Regions from separate parts of the Rhodovulum sp. P5 genome, predicted to be linked through region 3. Evidence: riboswitches for the same ligand, from Rfam matches in the RefSeq annotation. Region 3 holds a riboswitch; each other region holds the start of a gene.

Region 1 (6,927 bases), on a different replicon from region 3:
GCCAGCGCGATGCCCTTTGCCTCGGCCAGTATCTGCACCTGTTGCAGCCCGTAGTCCCAATAGGCCCGCCCGCCGATCAGACGGATCAGGATACCCTTGGCCCCCGACAGCGTCTGTTCGACATAGGTATCGACGGACAGCGGATGTTTCAGCGTGGCAAGATTGGCGAGCCTGAGGCCTGGCATCTCGCCCGCCGGTCCGCCCCCGCGATGCCAGCCCGCCGCGAAGGCCCCCAGATCGCTGTCGGAAAAGGACAGCACCACTAGGTCGGCGGGGCTTTGCCCCAGATCGGTGGGCGTTTCGGTTTCCTCCAGCCCGTGACTTTCGCGAAAGACGACATGCATCGCGGGACGGCCCCCTTACGCCGGGACGGCCAGATCGGTCAGCGCGGCGCGGATGGCGTTCCCGTCGATCCGGTCGTGTTCGGCGATCACCACAAGCCGGCCCTGCCGGGCTTCTTCTGCCGTCCACGGGCGGTCGTATTGATGCCGGACGCGCGCGCCCACCGCCTGCACCAGCAGGCGCATCGGTTTGCCCGCCACGGCGACATGGCCCTTGATCCGCAGGATGTCGCGGTCGCGGGCCAGCGCCTCGATCCGGTTCACGAGGATCTCGGGGCTGGCGATCTCGGGCAGGTCGACCACAACGCTTTCGAAATCGTCGTGATCGTGGTCATGGGCCGTGTCGTGATGGCTGGGGCGCGCGTCCATATCGTCTTCGGCGGCGGCCTCCAGCCCGATCAGGATGCGCGGATCAACCACGCCCTCGGCCACCTCGACGATGGGCAAGGGCCTCGGCGCCTCTGCCGCGATCACCGCGCGGGCCTTGGCCACGCCATCGGGTCCGGCAAGGTCGGGCTTGGTCAACACTACGATGTCGGCGCAGGAAATCTGGTCCTCGAACACCTCTGACAGGGGCGTTTCATGATCGAGGCTGTCATCGGCGGCCCGCTGGGCGTCGACCGCCGCGACATTGGGGGCAAAGCGGCCCGTCGCCACGGCCTCCGCATCGGCGAGCGCGATCACCCCGTCCACCGTGATCTTTGACCGGATGTCGGGCCAGTCAAACGCCTTGAGCAGCGGCTTGGGCAGGGCAAGGCCGCTGGTCTCGATCAGGATATGGTCGGGCCGCGGTTCCATCGCCAAAAGCGACTCGATGGTCGGGATGAACTCATCGGCCACGGTGCAGCACAGACAGCCATTGGCCAGTTCCAGGATGTTTTCGGCCGGGCAATCGGGGATCGCACAGGATTTCAGGATCTCGCCATCCACACCGACATCGCCGAATTCATTGACCAGCACCGCCAGCCGCTTGCCGCCGGGGTTCTGCATCAGGTGGCGGATCAGCGTCGTCTTGCCCGCCCCCAGAAAGCCGGTGATGACGGTGACGGGGAGTTTTTCAAGATCAGCCATGGGAACCCTCTTGCGGCGGGATGCGGACAATACAGTTCTTGCGGAAATGGTCGGGGCGGTCGCGCCAGGGGATGATCCCGTCCGCGGCGCCGCGATAACGCGCGACGCCTTCGCGCAGCGTGTCCAGATGCGTTTCGGGGTCGAGATTGCCATAGACATAGGTCCAGCGGCCCGGCCCGCGCAGCTCGACGGTGCAGCCGCGTTTGCAGTTCGACAGGCAGTCGACCCGGGTCAGGCGAACGCCCTCGGGTAGGTTCGCCTCCAGCCCCTCGGCCAAAAGGGCGCCGGGGCGCGGGCCATCGTCGTCATCGTCCGGATCGACCTGGCAGCTTGCACAGATCAGAAGTTCCACGTCGTCGTCAGCAGGTGATGTCATTGGTATTCGGTTCCCGTTTGTCTTGGTTGTGTTTGTGGATCTTCCCCGGGTTCCAGCCGGCCGGCTGTCAGCCGCAGGGTGCGGGTGGCAATCCGGTTGCGAACACTGGAATCATGGCTGACCAGGATCATCGCCTGCGGCAGGTTTTGCAGGATCGCGATCAGCCGGGCCTCGTTTTCCTCGTCCAGCGCATTGGTCGGTTCGTCCAGCAGCAGCACCTCGGGGTTCATCGCCAGAACCGTGGCCAGCGTTACCAGCCGTTTTTCGCCCCCGACAGGCGGTGGGTGATCCGGTTGCGCAGATGGGCCAGGTGCAGTTGGCCAAGCACCGCATCCACAATCGCCTCGGCCTCGGCCCGGCTGTGGCCAAGGTTCAACGGGCCAAAGGCGACATCCTCGGCCACGGTGGGGCAGAAAAGCTGATCATCGGGATCCTGAAAGACGAGGCCCGCCCGGCGGCGGACGGGGCGGAAATCGGCCTCCGCCCGGCAGATTCGTCCAAAGGCGGTGATCTGGCCGGCCGCAGGCCGGATCAGCCCGACCATGAGGTGCAGCAGCGTGGATTTGCCCGCGCCGTTGGGGCCGGCGATGGCCAGCTTTTCGCCGGGGGCAAGTGTCAGGTTCGCCCCCCGCAGCACCGGCGGCTGGCCGGGATAGGCAACATGGATATCGGTCAGATCAAACAGCGGCATGGGTGATCTCGGCCACTGTCAGCGCGATCAAGGCCGCGCCCAGCACCGCGGCGAAGACGGCATCGCGGGGGCCAAAGGCAAGGCCGTCCAACAGCGGGATCCGCCCCGAAAACCCCCGGCATTTCATCGCGCCCAAGACCCGTTCAGCGCGTTCCAGTGCGCGCACCAGCATCATGCCCACCAGATAGCCCATGCTGCGATAGCTGTGCCGGTCTGTGCGCGGGCGAAACCCACGCACCTGCATCGCCTGCCGCAGGCGCAGATATTCCGCGCGCAGCACCTCGATATAGCGGATGGTGAAGAGCAGCAGATGCACCAGCGCCTTGGGCGCGCGCAGACGGTGGAGGGCATGGCCCAGCGTCACAGGCTCCATCGTGCCGACCAGTGCCATCAGCGCCAGAACCACGGCATTGGCGGTCAGCAGGATCTCGACCGCCAGGGTCAGGCCCTGCCAACTGGCAGACAGCCCCCATAGCGTCAGGATCGGATCCCCTGGCACGGTGAAGGGAAGCATCACGAGGACGAACAGGATGACCCCGTCCATTGCCGCCATCCGCCGAAGGGTGGGCCGCACGGGCAGGCGTGACAGCATCATCAGTGCGCCGGCCATCGCACAGGCCGCCAGCAGAACGGGCAGCCAGCCGCAGCCGACGGTTATGACGGCAAAGGCACAGGCCCCAAGGATCCGCGCCCGCGGGTCGATGCCGGACAGCACACCGCCCGGATCGCCCCGTCTGCCGCCGGGAAGCGTTTTGCGCTCGGATGCCAGGATATGGCCCATCAGCCTTTGCCCGCGATCCGGCGCTGCGCGGCAAGGTAGAACCCCAAACCGAACAGGCCGAAGATATACCCGATCCCGCCAAGGATGGTCTGCAGATCGTGATGCTCCTTATAGGCGGCGATCTCGCGGCGGAGCGGGCGCATCTCATCCCGAACGATGGCGGCGATGGCGGCTTTGTCGGTATCGCTGAGACCGGACTGGGGGGCTGCGGTCGTGCCGGGCGCCTCGGCCGTCGGCGCGATGCTGTCGTCGACCAGGCTTGCCCCCGCTGGCGGGCCGGGATTGGTGACCGCTGCCAAGGCCTGTCCCAACACCTGCGCCACCTCCTCGGCCGGCATCACGACTTCGGCCACATGACCCGCCCCCAGATCGGCCCGGAACAGCAGCGGCCCCGGCCCGGTGGGTCGCCAGGTGAAGAACCCGTCGCCGTCGGTGACGACCTCGCCCAGCTTGGTGCCATCCTCGCCGATCACCTCCACAACCGTGTCAACGGCCATGTCGCCATTGGAGAAACCGACCTCGCCCTCGATCACCTGACCCGACGGGAAGACGGAGGCCACGACCTTGTGGGCCAGCGCAGGAAGCGGAGCCAGGATGAGCGAGAGCCCCAGAAAAGCGGCGCGGATCATGCGGGGGCCCCTTTCAGCGTGGTGAAAAGTTCGGGTTTGACCCGCACGGCAAGCGACACCGCCGCCGCGGTCAAAAGCCCCTCGATCCCCATCACGGGGAGATGGGCGAGGAACACGAGCTTGGTCGCCGGAATGAACGCATCGCCCGAGAGCATCAGCGCCAGCGCCACGCAGCCGGTGGTCAGCGCAATCGCCAAAGCCCCCCCGATCCCGGCCCAAAGCGCAGCGGTGGCAGGCCCGCACCGCAGGATGCCCCGGCGACACAGGACATGAACGATCACCGCGGGCATCGCGATGTTGAACGTGTTCACCCCCAGAACCGTCAGCCCGCCAAAGCCGAAGAACACGGCCTGCAAGAGCAGCCCCACGAAGAGCGCGGGAAAGGCGGCCCAGCCAAGAACAATCCCGGCCAGACCGTTCAGGATCAGATGCACCGAGGACGGGCCGATCGGCACATGGATCAGCGAGGCCACGAAAAAGCTGGCGGACAAGATCCCCGCCGCCGGAATCCGTTCCAGCGGCAACTGCCGCAGCCCAAGCGCGATGCCGCCGGCAGCCAGGACGGCCCCGCCGATCACGACCTCATTGGCGAGCGCCCCATCCACGATATGCATGTGCGCGCGTCCTATTCGACGTCGTAGGCGCGGATCCAGATCACCGCGTCCTGGGAAAGCTCCTTGCCGTCGTATTCGGTGTCGGGTCCCACGCCGAGCGCGGCAAACCCCCAATAGCCCGCCTTGGGAACGCCGAAGGTGAAATAGCCGTTGTCATCGGAAATCGCGATCACCGCGCCGCCGGGCATCGGCCCGGCCTTTGGCGGCTTCGGGCTGTTCGTCGCCATGTCGGGTTCGGCGGCCATGTATTCGATCTCGATCTCGGCGCCAGCAACGGGCTGGCCGTCCGACAGCACGCGGCCCGTAAAGGTGGAACCGACCATGACGTTATAGGGCTTCACCTTGGGCACGATCTCGGTCTTCAGACCCTGCGGGTCGGACCAGTCGGTGGGCATCTGGTTTCGGTTCAGATAGGCCTTGGTGATCTGCTGGATATAGATATCCTCCGACCCTTCGTAATAGGGGGCGGGGACCGTCACCAGAACATAGTCGCCGGAACGTTTTACCGGCACCATCGCGTCCCAGGCCACCCCCTCATTCCCCATGCCCTTGAACACCGTCCGGGTCAGGCTGTCTTTCAGGTCGGTCTTTTCACCCCGGTGAACCATGTAGAATTCCAGCGGTTCGCCCATATCCATGACATGGCCGTTCTCGAACGGGTGCCAGAAGATCAGCTTGACCGGGACATCGCCGGGACGCTCGATCATCGTCTGTTCGGTATAGCTCAACTGGAAATGGGCATTGCCCGCGACGGGCGCGAGCGTCAGCGCCAGCGCGGCACTCAGCATGTTGCCGTGAAAGATCATCTGTCGGTTCCTTTCAGCAGTGGCGGCCCGTGGGCCACGGTCGGAAAGGACGAACGGGGAGAGGCACGAACAGGCCAGACCGGCCGATCCGGGCCAGACGCGCACCCCGGCGTCCGGTGGAAGCCGCGCAACTGGGGCGCGGGCGAACGGCAGGTCTCCTGGCTCGCGGGTCTGGGCTTGGCTGGCCTTCCCGGGGCGTCGGCCCCAGTGGCATCATCAGCCTTGCTCGCCGCTTACAGTTGCGGGGGCAGCCGCGGATTTGCCCAATCGGGCGCACCGCGTTCCCTTTTCAGTTCCGCCCCCAAGTGGGGTTGGAACACCGATCACACGCTCGTCATCCCAGACCGACCGGGCGTCTGTCAATCGTCAAAAGCGCGCATCGGGCTTGCCGCTCCCTTATGGCGTGCGTTTGACGCGGCAATCGCGCGCCGTATGGTGAGCGCCGCCAAAAACAAGGGAGCGATCATGCCAGAGACGCCGACTACGGACGAAACCGCCCGCCACGCCGCCAAGATGGCCAAGCGCAAGGCGGCGAAGGACCGCGCGCTTGAGGACAAGATTGCCGAGAAGGGGTTGATCCTTGTCCATACCGGGGCCGGGAAGGGTAAATCGTCTGCCGGTTTCGGGATGATCCTGCGGTCAATTGCCCATGGCATGCCCTGTGCCGTGGTCCAGTTCGTGAAAGGCAAATGGGATACCGGCGAGCGGCGTCTGCTGACGGAAAATTTCGGCGATCTGTGCCAGTTCCACGCCATGGGCGAGGGCTTTACCTGGGAAACGCAGGACAAGGCCCGCGACATCGCCGCGGCGGAAAACGGCTGGCGCAAGGCGCGGGACCTGATCCGCGACCCGGCGATCCGCATGGTCCTGCTGGATGAAATCAACATCGCGCTTCGCTATGGCTATCTCGATGTGGCGGATGTGCTGACCTTTCTCACGGCCGAGAAGCCGCCCCTGACCCATGTGGTACTGACCGGGCGCAATGCGCCTGATCCGTTGATCGAGGCCGCCGATCTGGTGACCGAAATGACGTTGGTCAAGCACCCCTTCCGTGCCGGCATCAAGGGTCAGCCGGGCGTGGAATTCTGACAGGTGCAACGCTGGTCTTCCTGCCCACATGCGATGAGGGGAAAAGGGCGTTTGCCCGACGCCGGTGCCTGGCTTTGGTTAATGAAGACTTTGCCGACGTCCTGATGGCCGTCTGTTGATCGTGAAGGCCGTCACGGGTTGAAAGCCCCGCGAGGGGATTACCCCGCCTTAGGTCTCCGCCTGATCGTCAATCTCGCCATATGGAACACCCGCCGGGATCAGATCGTCAAGCTGTGCTATGGTTGTGCCGTGGATGGTCTGGCCGGAGAAGCTCTCAGTGTCTTTTATTCCCTTACGTCTTGTCGCGGCTGCGCTGCTGGGTGCTGCCTTGTCCGTGTCGCTGCCAACCGCAGGGCGTGCGCAAGCCGTCGATATTCCGACCTGGCTGCGGGCCCATGTGGGGACGGGCGAAGGGCAGATCGCCCCGGTCGTGCTACATCGGGCCCGCGCGCTTTATCAGCAGAAACGAAGCGACGGCGCGGTCACCAATCCCTGTTATCTTGCCATGGATGCAACGCGCCCGAGCGCG
Region 2 (6,927 bases), 220 kb from region 3:
CAGCGCAAGGCCAGCGGCCAGCATCCCCATCGCCCGCAGGTACAGCGACAGGCCGCGGTTCAAATCCCGCGCGTCCGGATCCGGTGCGCCCGCGTTCAGCCAAGGCTCCTCGCTCACCCGGTCGCAATAGCTGCGCGGGCCGGAGAGCCGCACCCCCAGTGCCCCGGCCATCGCGGCCTCGGGCCAGCCCGCATTGGGGGACCGGTGGGCGCGGGCATCGCGGCGCATCACGGCGACGGCGTGCAAGGGGCGCCCCGACACCGCGCAGAACAAGAACCCCGTCAGCCGCGCCGGGATCAGGTTGGCCACGTCATCCAGCCGTGCGGCCACGCGCCCGAAGTGCAGGTGGCGGTCATTGCGGTGCCCGATCATGCTGTCCAGCGTGTTGATCGCCTTGTAGCCCGCAATCCCGGGCAGTCCGAACACCACCCCCCAGAACACCGGCGCCACCACCCCGTCAGAGGCATTTTCGGCAAGGCTTTCCAGCGCGGCACGGGCCAGCCCGGCATCGTCCAACTGCGCCGGGTCGCGCCCGACGATCATCGACACCGCGCGCCGCGCGCCGGGCAGATCGCCCGCGGCCAAAGGTGCGGCGACCCATGCCACGTGATCGCGCAGGCTGCGTGTCGCAACCAGCGGCGCGGCCAGCAGTCCGGTCAGAACCATGCCAAGCACCCCCCCGGGCAGCAGCGCCGATATGGCAAGGGCCGGCAGTACCGCTGCGGCAACCGTCAGCGCCACGGTCACCGCCCCGCGCCGCCGCCGGGTGTCATCGTCCAGATCGGGCCGGTTCCAGCGCCGCTCCAGCCTGTCGATCAGGGCGCCGATCCATGTCACAGGATGCCCGATCCGTCGGTAAAGCGTATTGGGCCAACCGAAGGCGCCCTCGACCGCCATCGCGATAATCATCGCGGCTGCACTCATCCCCGCCCCCCTGTCCGGAACCGGATCACATGGCCAAGCCCCGCCTGTCGTAATGCCTCACCGGCTGCCGGCGGCGCGGTGCCGGGCGCGAACAACAGGCCGAGCGCTGTGCCCGTATGGGCCGCGACGATCCCAAGCGCGCCATGTTTGCGACCGACCGACCAAACCGGTGCCGGGTCCGGCCCGCCGCGCAGCGCATGGTTGCGGCGTGCGCTTTCGGTTGCCAACTCCGCCAGCACTGTGCGGGGGGGCGCCTTGGCCCAAGCCGCCACCAGATCCTCGATATCGGCAAAGCGCAAATCGGCGGGGTTGGTCCGCGTGCCCTGCCCGGCGAATCCGCCCACCACGTCAAAGGCCGGCAGGGGCGGCAAGTGTGCGATGATGCGGGCCTGCCGCGGTGCCCAGAGAAGACGCTCGGCTGTGTCATGCATCAGCGGATCGCTGGCGCCTTCCACCGCATGGCAAATGGCGGCTTCGGACGCCGGCGGGCGGGGGGCGTCGTCCAGGCATCGCAACGCCGCCAGCAGCGCGGCGGTGGATGCGCCCGCCCCGCCCCCCGGCGGCATCCGGGCCGCAATGCGCCAACGGCCGGAGGTCGAGCGCCGCCCCGTCAGCGCGAACAGCTCTGCCATCTGGCCCCGGCTCAGCACCCGCGCCGCCCCTTGCCACATGCCGAACCCCGTCCCGGGGTGCCATGTCGCGCGGACGCTCAGGGCCGGGCAGGGCAGCGTGATCAGGGCCACCGGCCCCTCTGCCCCCAGACGCCCCTGCAGCAGTTCGCCGAAATGGCCGGCGACGGTGGCGCGGCGGGGCTGGCGGATGGGGAACGGACGGACAGGCAGGGGGCGCATCGGGTTTCCAACTGTGGATCGTGCCGTGGGAATGGCATTCTCCCCCGTCCGATGCAACGGCCCGCCCTTGACAGACCGCATCACGATGCGATCTCTGGCGCAGCGGTCCGGTGCTTCCGACGGAAGTGAAAAGGGAAGCCGGTGCAATACCGGCGCTGCCCCCGCAACTGTAAGCGGCGAGCCTTTGCCCAGATGCCACCGGTTCCGTCCGGGAAGGCGGGCAAACAGGCCGAGACCCGCGAAGCCAGGAAACCTGCCGGATCGACGACGACCCAACCCCGGGCGGCGGGCCCGGCGGCAAGGCGGTATGCGGGCCCCGGGCACGCGCCCCTGCCGTCTGTCTTGCGCCCACTGACCCGCCCCATGTCGGGGCCAAGACCGCGAGGACCCGCAAGATGCAACCCAAGGACCTGACGGCCAGCGACGCCTTCAAGGGGTTCACCAATACCAACTGCCCGTTCATGCCCTGCCATCAGGGCGTGAAGCGGGAGTTCAACTGCCTGTTCTGCTATTGCCCGCTGATCGCCTATGAATGCCCCGGCCCTTACGAGGTGTATACCGACGCCAACGGGCTGACGCGGAAGGACTGTTCGGCCTGCACGCTGCCCCATGACGGCATCCTGCAATCGTGGAACTTCATCCAGCGCTGGCTGGAATATCCGCAGGTCTGGAACGGCAAGCCGCAGACCGAGCCGCCCACCCGCCGTCCGCGGCCCCCGGGCAAGGAAGACGACGGGCAGGAGGATTGAGCCCCGCCGCTTGGTTCTTCGCGCCCCGGTCCCCGATCCGGGGCGTCTCCCGGTTTGGTCGGACTTTGCGGCAGGGGCCGAAAGGTCGATCCGAAGGGTAACGCGGCGCGCGCGCGCTGCGTGCCTATCGTGCTATTGCAAGCAGGGCGTCGAGGTGCAGATCGGCCTCGATCTCGTCGGCAAAGGCGTCAAGCGCCCGGGTCAGCCGCGCAGCGTGGCTTGCCTGCGCCGCCTCAACCCCGATCCCGGACAGCCAGTGCCGCCGGAAGCTGTCCGACGCAAAGAGCCCGTGCACATAGCTGCCCATGACCGCGCCATCGTCCGAGATCGCGCCTTCGGGCGTCCCGCCCGGCCGCAGCCACGGGCGGGCAAGGGCAGGGCCCCGGCTGCGGCCCATATGCATCTCATAGCCGGTGATCCGTGTGCCGCTGAGGCTGTCATCGGCATCGACCTCCACCAGCCGCTTGTCGTCCGTGATCTCGGTTTCGAGGTCGAGCAGGCCCAGCCCCGGCGTGTCCCCGGCCGGTCCCTCGATCCCGTCCGGGTCGCAGACCCGGTGCCCCAGCATCTGGAACCCCGCACACAGGCCCACCACGCGACCGCCGCGCCGCAGATGGGCGCGAATGTCGATATCCCACCCTTCGGCCTGCACGGCCCCAAGCGCGGCCCGCGTGGTCTTGGAGCCGAGCAGGAGGACAACCCGCGCCTCCGCCGGGATCGGCTGGCCCGGTCGGACCCACTGTACCGACACGCCCGGTTCCGCCGCCAGCGGGTCGAGATCGTCGAAATTGGCGATCCGCGGCAGTTCGGGCACGGCGATGACGCAGGCGCCCGGTTCGCCCATGGTGCGGCCAAGGCCCAGCGAATCCTCCTCCGGCAAGCGGCGCGCGGCGTCCGACCAGCGGACGAGCCCCAGAACGGGCCAGCCGGTTTCGGCCCGGATATCGTCGGCCGCGGGAGCGAAGACGCTCGGGTCGCCGCGGAACTTGTTGACGATGACGCCGGCCACTCGTGCGCGCTCGGCATCGGTCCACAGCCGGTGATGGCCGATCGCCGCCGCGGTGACGCCGCCGCGAGAGTCGTCGCCCACCAGAATGCAAGGCAAGTCCGCTGCCTCCGCCAGCCCCATGTTGGAGATGTCCTGCGGGCGCAGATACCGCTCCGCTCCGCTGCCCGCGCCTTCGATCAGCACCAGGTCATGGGTGGCCGACAGACGGTCGAGGCTGTGGCACACCTGCGCGCGCAAGGACGGTTTCAACGCCTGATAGGCGGCGGCTGAATAGCGCCCCTGCACGCGCCCCTGCACGACCACCTGCGCATCGACATCCGTTTCAGGTTTCAGCAGCACCGGGTTCATATGCACCGAAAGCGGCACGCCCGCGGCGCGCGCCTGCAGCGCCTGCGCGCGCCCGATCTCTCCGCCATCGGCGGTGACGGCGGCGTTGTTCGACATGTTCTGCGCCTTGAACGGCGCGACGCGCATGCCGCGGCGGGCATAGGCCCGGGCCAGACCGGCGACCAGCAGGCTCTTGCCCACATCCGACCCGGTGCCCAGCACCATCAGCCGCCGGGCGGTCATCGGGCCAGCGCCAGCAGCGCGTCGAGATCCAGATCGGTTTCCAACTGGTCGGCCAGTGCGTCCAGCGCGTCGTCCACTTGTGTCTCGTAGTCCAGCCCCGAGGCCGCACCGCCCATCTGTTTCAGCCAATGGCGGCGGAAAGCATCGGCTCCGAATATCCCGTGCACATAGCCGCCCATAACCCGGCCGTTGTCCGACACCGCGCCTTCGGCCGCCCCGTTCAACCGCAGCCACGGGCGGGTCAGCCCCGGCCCGTCGGTGCGGCCCATATGCATCTCGTACCCCGTGACGCGGGCGCCGCTGAGCGTGTCCTCGGCGTCTACCTCCACCAATCGCTTGTCCCCGCCGATGGTCGTCTTGATATCCAGCAGGCCAAGGCCGGGGGTTTCGCCCGGCTCTCCCTCGATCCCCTCGGGGTCGCGCACGACATGCCCCAGCATCTGGAAGCCCGCGCAGATGCCGACGACCCGGCCGCCGCGGCGGATATGGGCAAGGATGTCGATGTCCCATCCCTGTTCGCGGAGCGAGTCTAGCGCGGGCCGCGTGGTCTTCGATCCCGGTAGCAGCACGACATCCGTCTCCGCCGGGATCGGCTGACCGGGCCGGACCCAGCGCAGGTCGACCCCGGGTTCGGATGACAGCGGGTCGAGATCGTCGAAATTCGCCATCCGCGCGATCTGCGGCACCGCGATCACCAGCCCCTGACCGGTGGCGGTTTGCGGGCGTTCGAGCGCCAGCGCGTCCTCGGCGGGCAGGTGGGTGGCTGCATCGAACCAGCGCGCGACGCCCAGCAGCGGCCAGCCGGTCGTTTCGGTCATCGTCGCGCAGGCGGGTTCGTAAAGCGAGAAATAGCCGCGGAACTTGTTGACGATATAGCCCTTGATCCGTGCCCGTTCGTCTTCTGTGTGGAGCAGCCAGCTTCCCACCACCGCGGCCATCGCCCCGCCGCGGTCATTGTCGGTCAGCAGCACGACCGGCAGATCGGCCTCTTCGGCCAGCCGCATATTGGTGATGTCGCAATGGCGCAGCCATGTCTCCGTCCCGGCACCCGCGCCCTCCACCAGCACCAGGTCGGCGTCGGCGGCGACACGGGCGTAGCTGTCGATCACCGCGGGCAGAAGCATGGGCTTGAGGTTGTGATAGTGCCGCGCGGGCCAGTTGCCCAGGGCCCGCCCCCGCAGCACGACCTGAGAGCCGACCATCGCCTGCGGTTTCAGCAGCACCGGGTTCATGTGGATGGACGGTGCCAACCCCGCGGCCCGCGCCTGCAACGCCTGCGCGCGCCCGATCTCCCCCCGCGGGCTGTCGCCATCGGGGCCCGGGGGCAGGTCACTGTCCACCGTCACCGCGGCGTTGTTCGACATGTTCTGCGCCTTGAATGGCGCGACCTTCAGGCCCCGCCTTGCATAGGCCCGGCACAGGCCCGCGACCAGCAGGCTCTTGCCCACGTCGGAACTTGTGCCCTGGATCATCAGCGACCGGCCCCGGCGTGCCGGGGGCGGTGTCAGCATCGGCACGTCGAGATCGGGCAGGGGCGGGGCGTCGTCGTCGGGCGGCAGGTCGAGTGTCATCGCGCGTATCCTTTTCCGCCGGGGCACATGGGCCGACCGCGCAGTGGTGTCAAGCCGATCAGTCGGGCGGGGGCGACCCATCCCGGCGGGACCCGGTGGCGACAGGGCGCAGGCGGCACATCGCCTTGGCGGTGGTTTCGGTCTATCCTACTCCCGTTCCGTCAAGCTGATCGAAAGACCCGCCCCATGATCCGCGCTTTCCTTGTGATGACCTGTCTTGCACTGTGCTCCCTTCCCGCTGCCGCACAGGCCCCTGCCGGGCCGCCGCCGGGGGCGAGCCTGTTTCCACCCGCCGGCCCCGCGCCCGTGGCAGGCACCGCCCCGCGCGGGTTGAGCGAGGAGGACAAGGCCGAGATTGCCCGGATCGTGCGGGCGGAGACAGAGGCCTTGCGCGCCGACCTCGCGGCCCTTCAGGACCGCCGAGATCTGCAAACGATCCTCGGCGGCATCGGCTACGGCGTGGGCCTGGTCGGCGTCGGCTTCTATGTCGCCGCCCGGCGCAGAAGGTAGATATCCATGATCCAGCCATGGGCGGCGCGGGCCTGCTCCCTCGCATCGATGATCCGGGGCCCCGTATCGGCCAGCGGGCCGGAGAACGTGATCTCGTTGTTCATCCCCAGATAAGCGCCCCACCAGATCGACAGACCGGCCGGATCCAGCGTCTGGAACGCACAGCCGCCGTCAAGCATCACGGCAACCGTGTCTACGCCTGTGGGCCAGCCGCCCTCGCGCAGACGTCGCCCGGTGGTGACCAGAAACGGCGCGCCGACCTCGTTCAGGGGAATGCGGTGCGCGGCGCAGAGCGCCTGTAGCGCCGTGATGCCGGGGACAACGGTGATATCGGGGGCAGGCGACAGCCGCCCCGCGATGCGCAGCGAACTGTCGTAAAGGGACGGGTCCCCCCAGATCAGCAGCGCGACGCTGCGGGCGCCGGGATGTGTCGCAGCGGCATCGCTCCATGCCGTCGCGATGGCGTCGTGCCAGTCCGATACGCCCGACAGGTAGTCCCCGGAAGCATCGCGAACGGGCAGGTCGAATTCCACGATGCGCGAGTCGTCCTCCAAGACGCGGGCACAGATTTCGCGCCGCAGGTCGGCCAGATCGGCCTTGTCGTCCCCTTTGCGCGGGATCAGGATCAGGTCGGTCGCACGGATCGCCGCGATCCCCTGCTGGGTCAGGTGGTCGGGATTGCCGGTGCCGATGCCGATCAGCGTCAGTTCATCCATCGCCCGCCTCCTCTGCCAGCGGTCCGT
Region 3 (6,927 bases):
CAGGATCAGCCCCTCGGGCGTTTCCTTGCGCCAGGCGGTTATGGCAAAGACATCGGCCAGCCGCTCGGCCGACAGCACCTGATCGGGTGCGCCTTCGGCCACCACGCGACCGGCCTGCATCAGAACAAGCCGGGTGCAGAACCGCGCCGCCAGGCCCAGATCGTGAAGCGAGACCAGAATACCCCGCCCCTCGGCCGCGAGATCGTTGAACACCGCCATCGTGGCAAGCTGGTGCGCGGGGTCGAGCCCGGCGATGGGTTCATCGGCCAGCAACAGCGGCGTGTCCTGTGCCAGCGCGCGGGCCAGCAGAACGCGGGCCTGTTCCCCGCCCGACAGCCGGGTGGCGATCCGGTTGCGGAAGCCGGTCAGGTCCATCCGTGCAAGGGCGCGGGCGATGGCGTCCTTGTCGGCGGCAGGCGCCCCGCCGCCATGGGGGTGTCGTCCCAGCGCGACAAGGGTTTCCACCGTCACGGGCCACGCGATTTCGCGGGACTGCGGCAACCACGCGGCCTGTCTGGCACGGTCGATGGGCGGCAGCACGGCCAGAGAGGACTGCCCGCGATGGGGCAGAAGGCCAAGGGCGGCCCGCATCAGTGTCGTCTTGCCCGCCCCATTGGGCCCGACCAGCCCCACGACCTCCCCCGGCGCCACGGAGAGCGAAACCCCGTCCACCACCGGGCAATCGCCCCGCCGCACGGTCAGCCCGTCAAGCGCGAGAAGCGTCATTCCAGATCCCTCCGCGTGCGATAGACCAGATGCAGGAACAGGGGCGCGCCGACGATCGCGGTCATCACGCCAAGCTTCAGGTCGCGGTCCGGCTGGATCAGGCGCACGGCCAGATCGGCGGCCAGCACCATCGCCGCCCCGCCCAGCGCGCTGGCGGGCAGCAGCCGGGCCGGGCGTGCCCCCACTGCGCGGCGCAACAGATGGGGCACGACAAGCCCCACAAAACCGACGGCCCCGGCCACTGCCGTCGCGGCCCCGACCATGGCAGCCACGCCCGTCACCAGCCGCAGCCGAAGCCGGCCAAGCCGGATGCCCAGCGCCTCTGCCGCATCCTCGCCCAGCGTCAGCGCATCCAGCCCGCGCCCCAGCGGCAGAACCAGCGCGGCCCCGGCGGCCATGAAGGGCAGCGCCAGCGCGACATGGACGAACGAGCGGTCCGAGACCGAGCCCAGCATCCAGAACACGATCTCGCTGGCGGCGAAGGGGTTGGGGGAAAGGTTCAGCGCCAGCGAGGTCAGCGCCCCGGCCAGGGCCGAGATCGCGATCCCGGCAAGGATCAGCGTCAGCGACCCGCCGCGCGGACCCGCCAGAAGTAACAGCAGCGCAACCGACACGGCCGCCCCGCCAAGCGCGGCGAAGGGCAGGGCGAGGGAAAGACCTGCGGTCACCCCGGTCTGGATCGACACCACCGCGCCAAGGGCGGCCGACCCGCTGACCCCGAGCAGGCCCGGTTCGGCCAGCGGGTTGCGCAGATAGCCCTGAAGCGCGGCGCCGCTGAGCCCGAGGCTGGCGCCAACCAGCGCCGCAAGGATCGCCCGCGGCAGGCGGATTTCCCGCATCACCAGCGTCAGCGGCCCGGAGTCGCCGAAGACCAGCGCGTGCAGGCTTTGCCCCGGTGCGATGTCGGCAGGCCCGAGCACGAGCGAGGCGACAAAAAGCGCCCCGACCAGCGCGCCAAGCGCGGCGAGCAGAAGGCGATAGCCGATCACTGTGCATCCTCCAGCGTCTTGCGGGCCGCGACCAGCCCGGCGATGGCGCGCAGCACATGGGGCGTGCCGCAGACCCAGTCCCGGTCGGCGAGCGGCGCGGTGCCGGCGCGCGCCTGCAGTTTCTTCAGGACGGGATGGGTCAGGATATCCTCTGCCCGGGAGGCGCCCGGCCAAGGTGTCGGCAAAACCACCAGATCGGGGTCGAGCATGACCAGTTGTTCCAGCGGGATGCGCCCGCCGACGCTCAGCCCAAGCTCTGTCGCCAGATTGTCGAAGCCCGCGGCCTCCAGCATCGCGCCCGACAGGCTGTTCGGGCCGGGGGTATAGCCCTGCGCGGTGTAGACCGCGGCGCGCGGCCGCTCGTCCGGGCTATCTGCGGTCAGGGCAGTCAGATCGGCATCGAACTGTGCCACGATCTCTGCCGCCGTTTCCTCGCGCCCCAGATGCTGGCCCATCTCGGTGATCCGGTCGCGGATGTCGTTCAGCGAATAGGCCGGCGCCATGGTCACCACCGGGACCCCCAGCCGGCGCAGCATCGACACCGTGTCCTGCCCGGTGAACTGCCCGGTGACCACCAGATCGGGGTTGAGCAGATAGATCTCCTCTGCCAGCCCGTGATTGTTGGGATAGGCTTGCGCGGCTTCGGCCATCACCGAGGTCTGGGGCTGTTTCGCGAAGACGGAGACGGACACCAGTTGCCCCGGCGCGGCCAGCATCAGGGCAAGCTGATCGGTGCACAGATTCATCGACACCACCCGGCTGGGTGCCGCATGCCCCGCCCCGGACAGGGCGAGGCCAAAGGCGGCAGCAAGGGGCAGCCAGCCACGCATCGTCAGAAGCGCGCCGTCAGGCCCGCATAGACGGATCGGCCGGGCGCGTCATAGCCGTAGATCTCCTGGTAGTCCTCGTCGAAGAGGTTGTCGATCCGGGCGGTCAGGGTCAGCCGGTCGTTCACTTCATGCTGAAGCGTCAGGTTGACCACGGTGTAGTCGTCCAGCCTGATCCGGTTCGCCCCGAGCGAGGCGGCGGTATAGTCCAGATCCCACAGCCCCGAGACATGACGAAGATCGGCCCCGATCAAGGTCTTGTCGTTGGGAAGCAGATAGGAGGCATGCAGGCCAAGCTCCCGCTCCGGCCGGCGCACCTCGACCTCGCCATCGGGATCGGTCGCGTCGAGCCATGTGTAGCCCGCCCCCAGCGTCAGGCCGTTGTCAAAACTGTATTCCGCCGACAGTTCGATCCCCTCGCGGTCGCTCTGGCCATCCTCGTTATAGGGGGTGGAGATGCCGGTGTTCACATCATAGGTGCTGGAGATCTCGTTGGTCAGGGTAGAGCGGAAATACGTCAGGTCGATCACACCGCGATCCCCCAGGAAACGCTGCTCGATCCCGATATCCCAGTCCTTGCTCTTTTCCGGTTCGAGATCGGGATTGCCGTTCCACATGCCGGGATTATAGCCGAACTGTTCGTACATGGTGGGGTTCTGAACACCGGTCCCGGCCGAGGCATGCAGGCGCGTGGTCTGGTTGGGCAGGGTGTAGGACAGGCCGAGGGACCACGTATCGGCATCGGCGAAATCGTCGTTGTCGTCATGGCGTGCGGTGGCCTGCACCGTCAGCGCGTCCTGCAGGAACGACCCGCGATATTCCAGCACATATCCCAGAAGGGTCCGCGATTGCTTGTCGAGCATGGAGGCGTCGAAGACCAGCGTCGCGTCGTTGTTCTGGAACGTCTCGCGCTTGCGTTCGATATAACCGCTCAGGACCTGGGCAGAACTCTCCACGTCCGCCCCGTCAAGGGCCAGGCTGCCGCGATAGCTCAGATCCGTGCGCGTCGTGGTGTAGTCAGACGTCGGCGTTCCCGACAGCGTGTGCATCGTGTCCATGTCCCCGGCGCTGTAGCGCAATTCGCTGCGGAAGCGTCCGTCCCACGCATCGGCCCGGGCGTGAAGCGCGCCGAAGATGTTGGTGACATCGCTTTGATAGGCGCCATCGGTGACAAGGTCTTCGGCGCTGGCCGCGCCCCAGTTGAACGCGTCGTAGTCCGACACCTGTTCGGTCCGGCGCAGCGTGGCGCCGATGGTGATATCCTCGGTCAGGTCGAATTCGGCACGGGCATTGAGCGTTGTGTTCGCGGTGCCGTCGGCACTGCCATCGGTGTCGTTGGAGATGTCGAAGCCATCGGTCACCCGGCGCGCTGACGAGAAGGAGAACCGCGCCCGGTCACCTGTGTAGCGCAGGGCGATGCTTGCGCCAGCCGTTTCCTGCGTGCCAAGGCCAACGGTCGCGGTCCCCTCGAACCCCGGCATGCTGGCGGTCTTGGTGACGATGTTGATCACCCCGCCGATGGCGTTGGACCCGTAGACCGAGGATTGCGGGCCGCGCAGAACCTCGATCCGTTCGATATCATCGGCCAGCAGGTTCGACAGGTCATACGCCCCGGTGGAGGGGTTCGACACGTCCACCCCGTCGATCAGGACAAGGACGTGGTTGTTTTCAGACCCGCGCATGCGGACCGCGGTGGCCGTACCGGCCCCGCCGCTTTGGCTGATGGCGACGCCGGGCAGGGCGCGCAGCGCATCGGTGACATAGCGGATCTGGCGCTCTTGCAACTCTTCCGCGGTGACAACGGTCACGGCCCGGCCATAACGCGCGGCTTCGATCGGTGTCAGGCCGGCGCCGACGATGATCTCGTCCAGCGTGAAGGGGTCTGTCTGCTGGGCAAGGGCGGGTCCGGCGGCCAGCAGGGTCGCGCCGGCGGCAAGCAGGGTGGTTTTCATGTCTTCCCCCGAACTGTGCAACCAAAGGCTGCACTTCTATTGTGTATGTCTTCGGAAGGGGTTGCCCGTTCCGCTGACGGCTCTCGTCGCCACCACTGCGGAATGGTCCGCCGTCCGCCGCGCGCCCCGCACGGGAACCGGGTGAGCCGTTCCGGCAGGTCTCCTGACTCGCGGGTCGTCGCAGTCACCGGCCTTCCCGCGGGGGTCCGCAGTGGCGTTGTCGGCGCTGCTCTCCGCTTACAGTTGCGGGGGCAGTCACGGACTTGGCGCACCGGGCGCCGCACCGTGTTCCCTTTTCACCACGCGGCGAACCGCGCGGACCAGAACGGGCGCATATTGCGCAGAATCACCGGGGCCGCCAAGGGGGGACCGCGCCTGTCATGCAACTGTGGCATGGCTGCATCCCGCGAACCTTCACGGTGCAAACCGGATCGGCAGGGTAAAGCGGTAGCTGCTGTCGGTCAGCCCTTTCGCGGCCCGTGCGAAGGGAGCGGCGGCGCGCACCGCGCCAAGGGCGGCCGCGTCGAGTGCCGGGTGCCCCGAGGTGCGCGCGATATGGGCGCTTTGCAGGCGCCCGTCGGGGGCCACGGTCAGGGCGATGGTCACGGTGCCCGCGGCACGGCCCGCTGCGCGCGGGTATCGCTTGCGCCGTTCGACACGGGCCCTGATCCCGGCCCCCCATTTCGCGATCAGGCTGTGGGCGCGGGCCTCTGACAGCGTCGATGCGGCCGGGGACGCGGCGCGCCCGGCATGCCCCTTGCCCCCGGTTCCCGCGGCCCGTTGCGGTGCCGCCGCAGGCGCGGCTGTTGGTGCCTTGGTCGCGGGGGCGGCGTGTGGCCGCGCCTGCGGACGGGGGCGGCGATGGGCGGGGCGTCGGCCGGTTCGGCTTGCGGCTGCGGCAGGGGCTTGGCAGGGGCTGGCACGGCCGGGGTGGGGGATGTGTCCGGCGCCGCGATGGAGGGCAGGGCGCTTGGCGCGGGAAGGGCGGCCAGCGGCGGGGACGCTTCGACAAACGCGTCCGCTCTGTCCGGAAGGTGAGGCAGCGCAAGGGGCGCGTTCGGTGCGGCGAGCGTCTGGACCGCCTCGGGCGGGTCTTCCCACGCGTCGACAAGGGCCGCCAACTCGGCCGGTGCGGCCTCGATCGAGGCGTGGGCCATCCCCCGTCGCCACCCCCGGCCGACCCGCCGTTGCCGGGGCGAAGGCCGACCGCGGCGAGGTGCAGCAGGACGGCCAGGCCAAGAAAGACCGGCGCTTCCAGCCAGCGTGTCATGGCCGCGACGTCACCAGCGACACGTCGCGCAGCCCCAGCGCGGCGAGTTGCGGGAGCAGTGCCGCGACCCTCGCCCCGGGCACCGCGCGGTCTGCGCGCAGCAGCACCTTGGGCATCGGGCCATCGCGTTCGGCATCGCCCAGCGCGACGCGAAGGGCGGTCAGGGCGGCGTCTTCCCCCATCGCATCGCGAAAGGCGAGTTGTCCGTTCGCACCGAGGTGAAGGACAAGCGGGCCGTCGGCCGGATCGCCGGCAGCAGCCTCCGGCAGGGTCACCGGCAACGGGTCCGGCGGGGCAACACGCGCCGCCAGCATGAAAAAGACCAACAGCAGGAACACCACGTTGATCATCGGCAGGACCATCTCGCGGCGGGGCGGGCGCGGGGGGGCAGGGATCAGCATGGGCCTATTCCACAAGCACCAGGCGGCTGAACCCGGCGGCCTCCAGCCGTTCCATCACCGCGATGACCCGCTGCAGATCGGCCCCGTCGCGTGCCCGGAGGACGACCATGTCGGCGTCGGAGGACATCAGTGGCGCCAGCCGCCCCGCGATATTCGCCCCATCCACGGCCACGCCGTTCAGGGACAGCGCATCGGGGTGGATATCGACCAGCCGGGGTGGGCCGGCATAGGTGCCGCCCGTCCCGGCAAGGGTCAGCGGCACAACCATGTCCGAACCGAAGCGGGAGGCGAGCATGAAAAACACCAGCAGCAGGAACACCACGTCGATCATCGGCGTCAGATTGGGCCGGCGCGGGCGCGGGGGCGCCCCGAAGGAGAAACTCATGCCGCGGCGTCGGGCCGTCTGCCCGGCACGAGCGCGGCGCGCGGCCTTGCCCGCAGGAAGATCACCGTTGCGGCGTCTTCCATGTCATGGCGCAGCCGTTCGGCGATGCTTTCGAACCACACCAGCGCGACAGAGGCGACGATGGCCACGGCCATGCCCGCCGCGGTGGTCAGAAGCGCCTCCCATATGCCGCCGGCCAGTACCGCGGCATCGGCGCGGTTGCCCGTGGCCTCCAGCGCCTGAAACGCACCGATCATGCCCATCACGGTGCCCAGAAGCCCCAGCAGGGGGGCGACCGTGGCGATCAGTTCCAGCGACCGCAGACCGGTGCGCGCCTCGCTCAGCAGTGCGCGGGCCACGCGGCCGGTTTCGGCCTC

The links. Region 3 has a riboswitch for cobalamin ahead of RGUI_RS07675 (TonB-dependent siderophore receptor). Riboswitches for the same ligand answer to the same signal wherever they lie in the genome.
Region 1: linked by a shared signal. The riboswitch ahead of RGUI_RS19730 (DUF4198 domain-containing protein) and the one ahead of RGUI_RS07675 (TonB-dependent siderophore receptor) in region 3 are both predicted to bind cobalamin.
Region 2: linked by a shared signal. The riboswitch ahead of RGUI_RS06600 (cysteine-rich small domain-containing protein) and the one ahead of RGUI_RS07675 (TonB-dependent siderophore receptor) in region 3 are both predicted to bind cobalamin.

The regions. Positions count from the first base shown of each region.
Region 1 covers NZ_CP015040.1:8,278-15,204, reverse strand. Annotated here, with positions in the region: gene cobN (cobaltochelatase subunit CobN) at 1-344, opposite strand, end outside; gene cobW (cobalamin biosynthesis protein CobW) at 360-1,412, opposite strand; gene RGUI_RS19755 (DUF1636 domain-containing protein) at 1,405-1,788, opposite strand; partial or broken gene RGUI_RS19750 (energy-coupling factor ABC transporter ATP-binding protein) at 1,785-2,479, opposite strand; gene cbiQ (cobalt ECF transporter T component CbiQ) at 2,466-3,260, opposite strand; gene RGUI_RS19740 (cobalt ABC transporter permease) at 3,260-3,889, opposite strand; gene cbiM (cobalt transporter CbiM) at 3,886-4,503, opposite strand; gene RGUI_RS19730 (DUF4198 domain-containing protein) at 4,515-5,309, opposite strand; cobalamin riboswitch at 5,440-5,648, opposite strand; gene cobO (cob(I)yrinic acid a,c-diamide adenosyltransferase) at 5,775-6,398, shown strand; gene RGUI_RS19720 (hypothetical protein) at 6,652-6,927, shown strand, end outside.
Region 2 covers NZ_CP015039.1:1,345,427-1,352,353, reverse strand. Annotated here, with positions in the region: gene cbiB (adenosylcobinamide-phosphate synthase CbiB) at 1-924, opposite strand, end outside; gene RGUI_RS06605 (hypothetical protein) at 921-1,775, opposite strand; cobalamin riboswitch at 1,867-2,051, shown strand; gene RGUI_RS06600 (cysteine-rich small domain-containing protein) at 2,171-2,524, shown strand; gene RGUI_RS06595 (cobyric acid synthase) at 2,649-4,103, opposite strand; gene RGUI_RS06590 (cobyric acid synthase) at 4,100-5,614, opposite strand; gene RGUI_RS06585 (hypothetical protein) at 5,861-6,184, shown strand; gene cobF (precorrin-6A synthase (deacetylating)) at 6,157-6,900, opposite strand; gene cobA (uroporphyrinogen-III C-methyltransferase) at 6,893-6,927, opposite strand, start outside.
Region 3 covers NZ_CP015039.1:1,563,712-1,570,638, reverse strand. Annotated here, with positions in the region: gene RGUI_RS07690 (ABC transporter ATP-binding protein) at 1-726, opposite strand, end outside; gene RGUI_RS07685 (iron ABC transporter permease) at 723-1,712, opposite strand; gene RGUI_RS07680 (ABC transporter substrate-binding protein) at 1,712-2,545, opposite strand; gene RGUI_RS07675 (TonB-dependent siderophore receptor) at 2,548-4,494, opposite strand; cobalamin riboswitch at 4,630-4,834, opposite strand; gene RGUI_RS07670 (TonB family protein) at 4,909-5,595, opposite strand; gene RGUI_RS07665 (biopolymer transporter ExbD) at 5,761-6,165, opposite strand; gene RGUI_RS07660 (biopolymer transporter ExbD) at 6,170-6,550, opposite strand; gene RGUI_RS07655 (MotA/TolQ/ExbB proton channel family protein) at 6,547-6,927, opposite strand, start outside.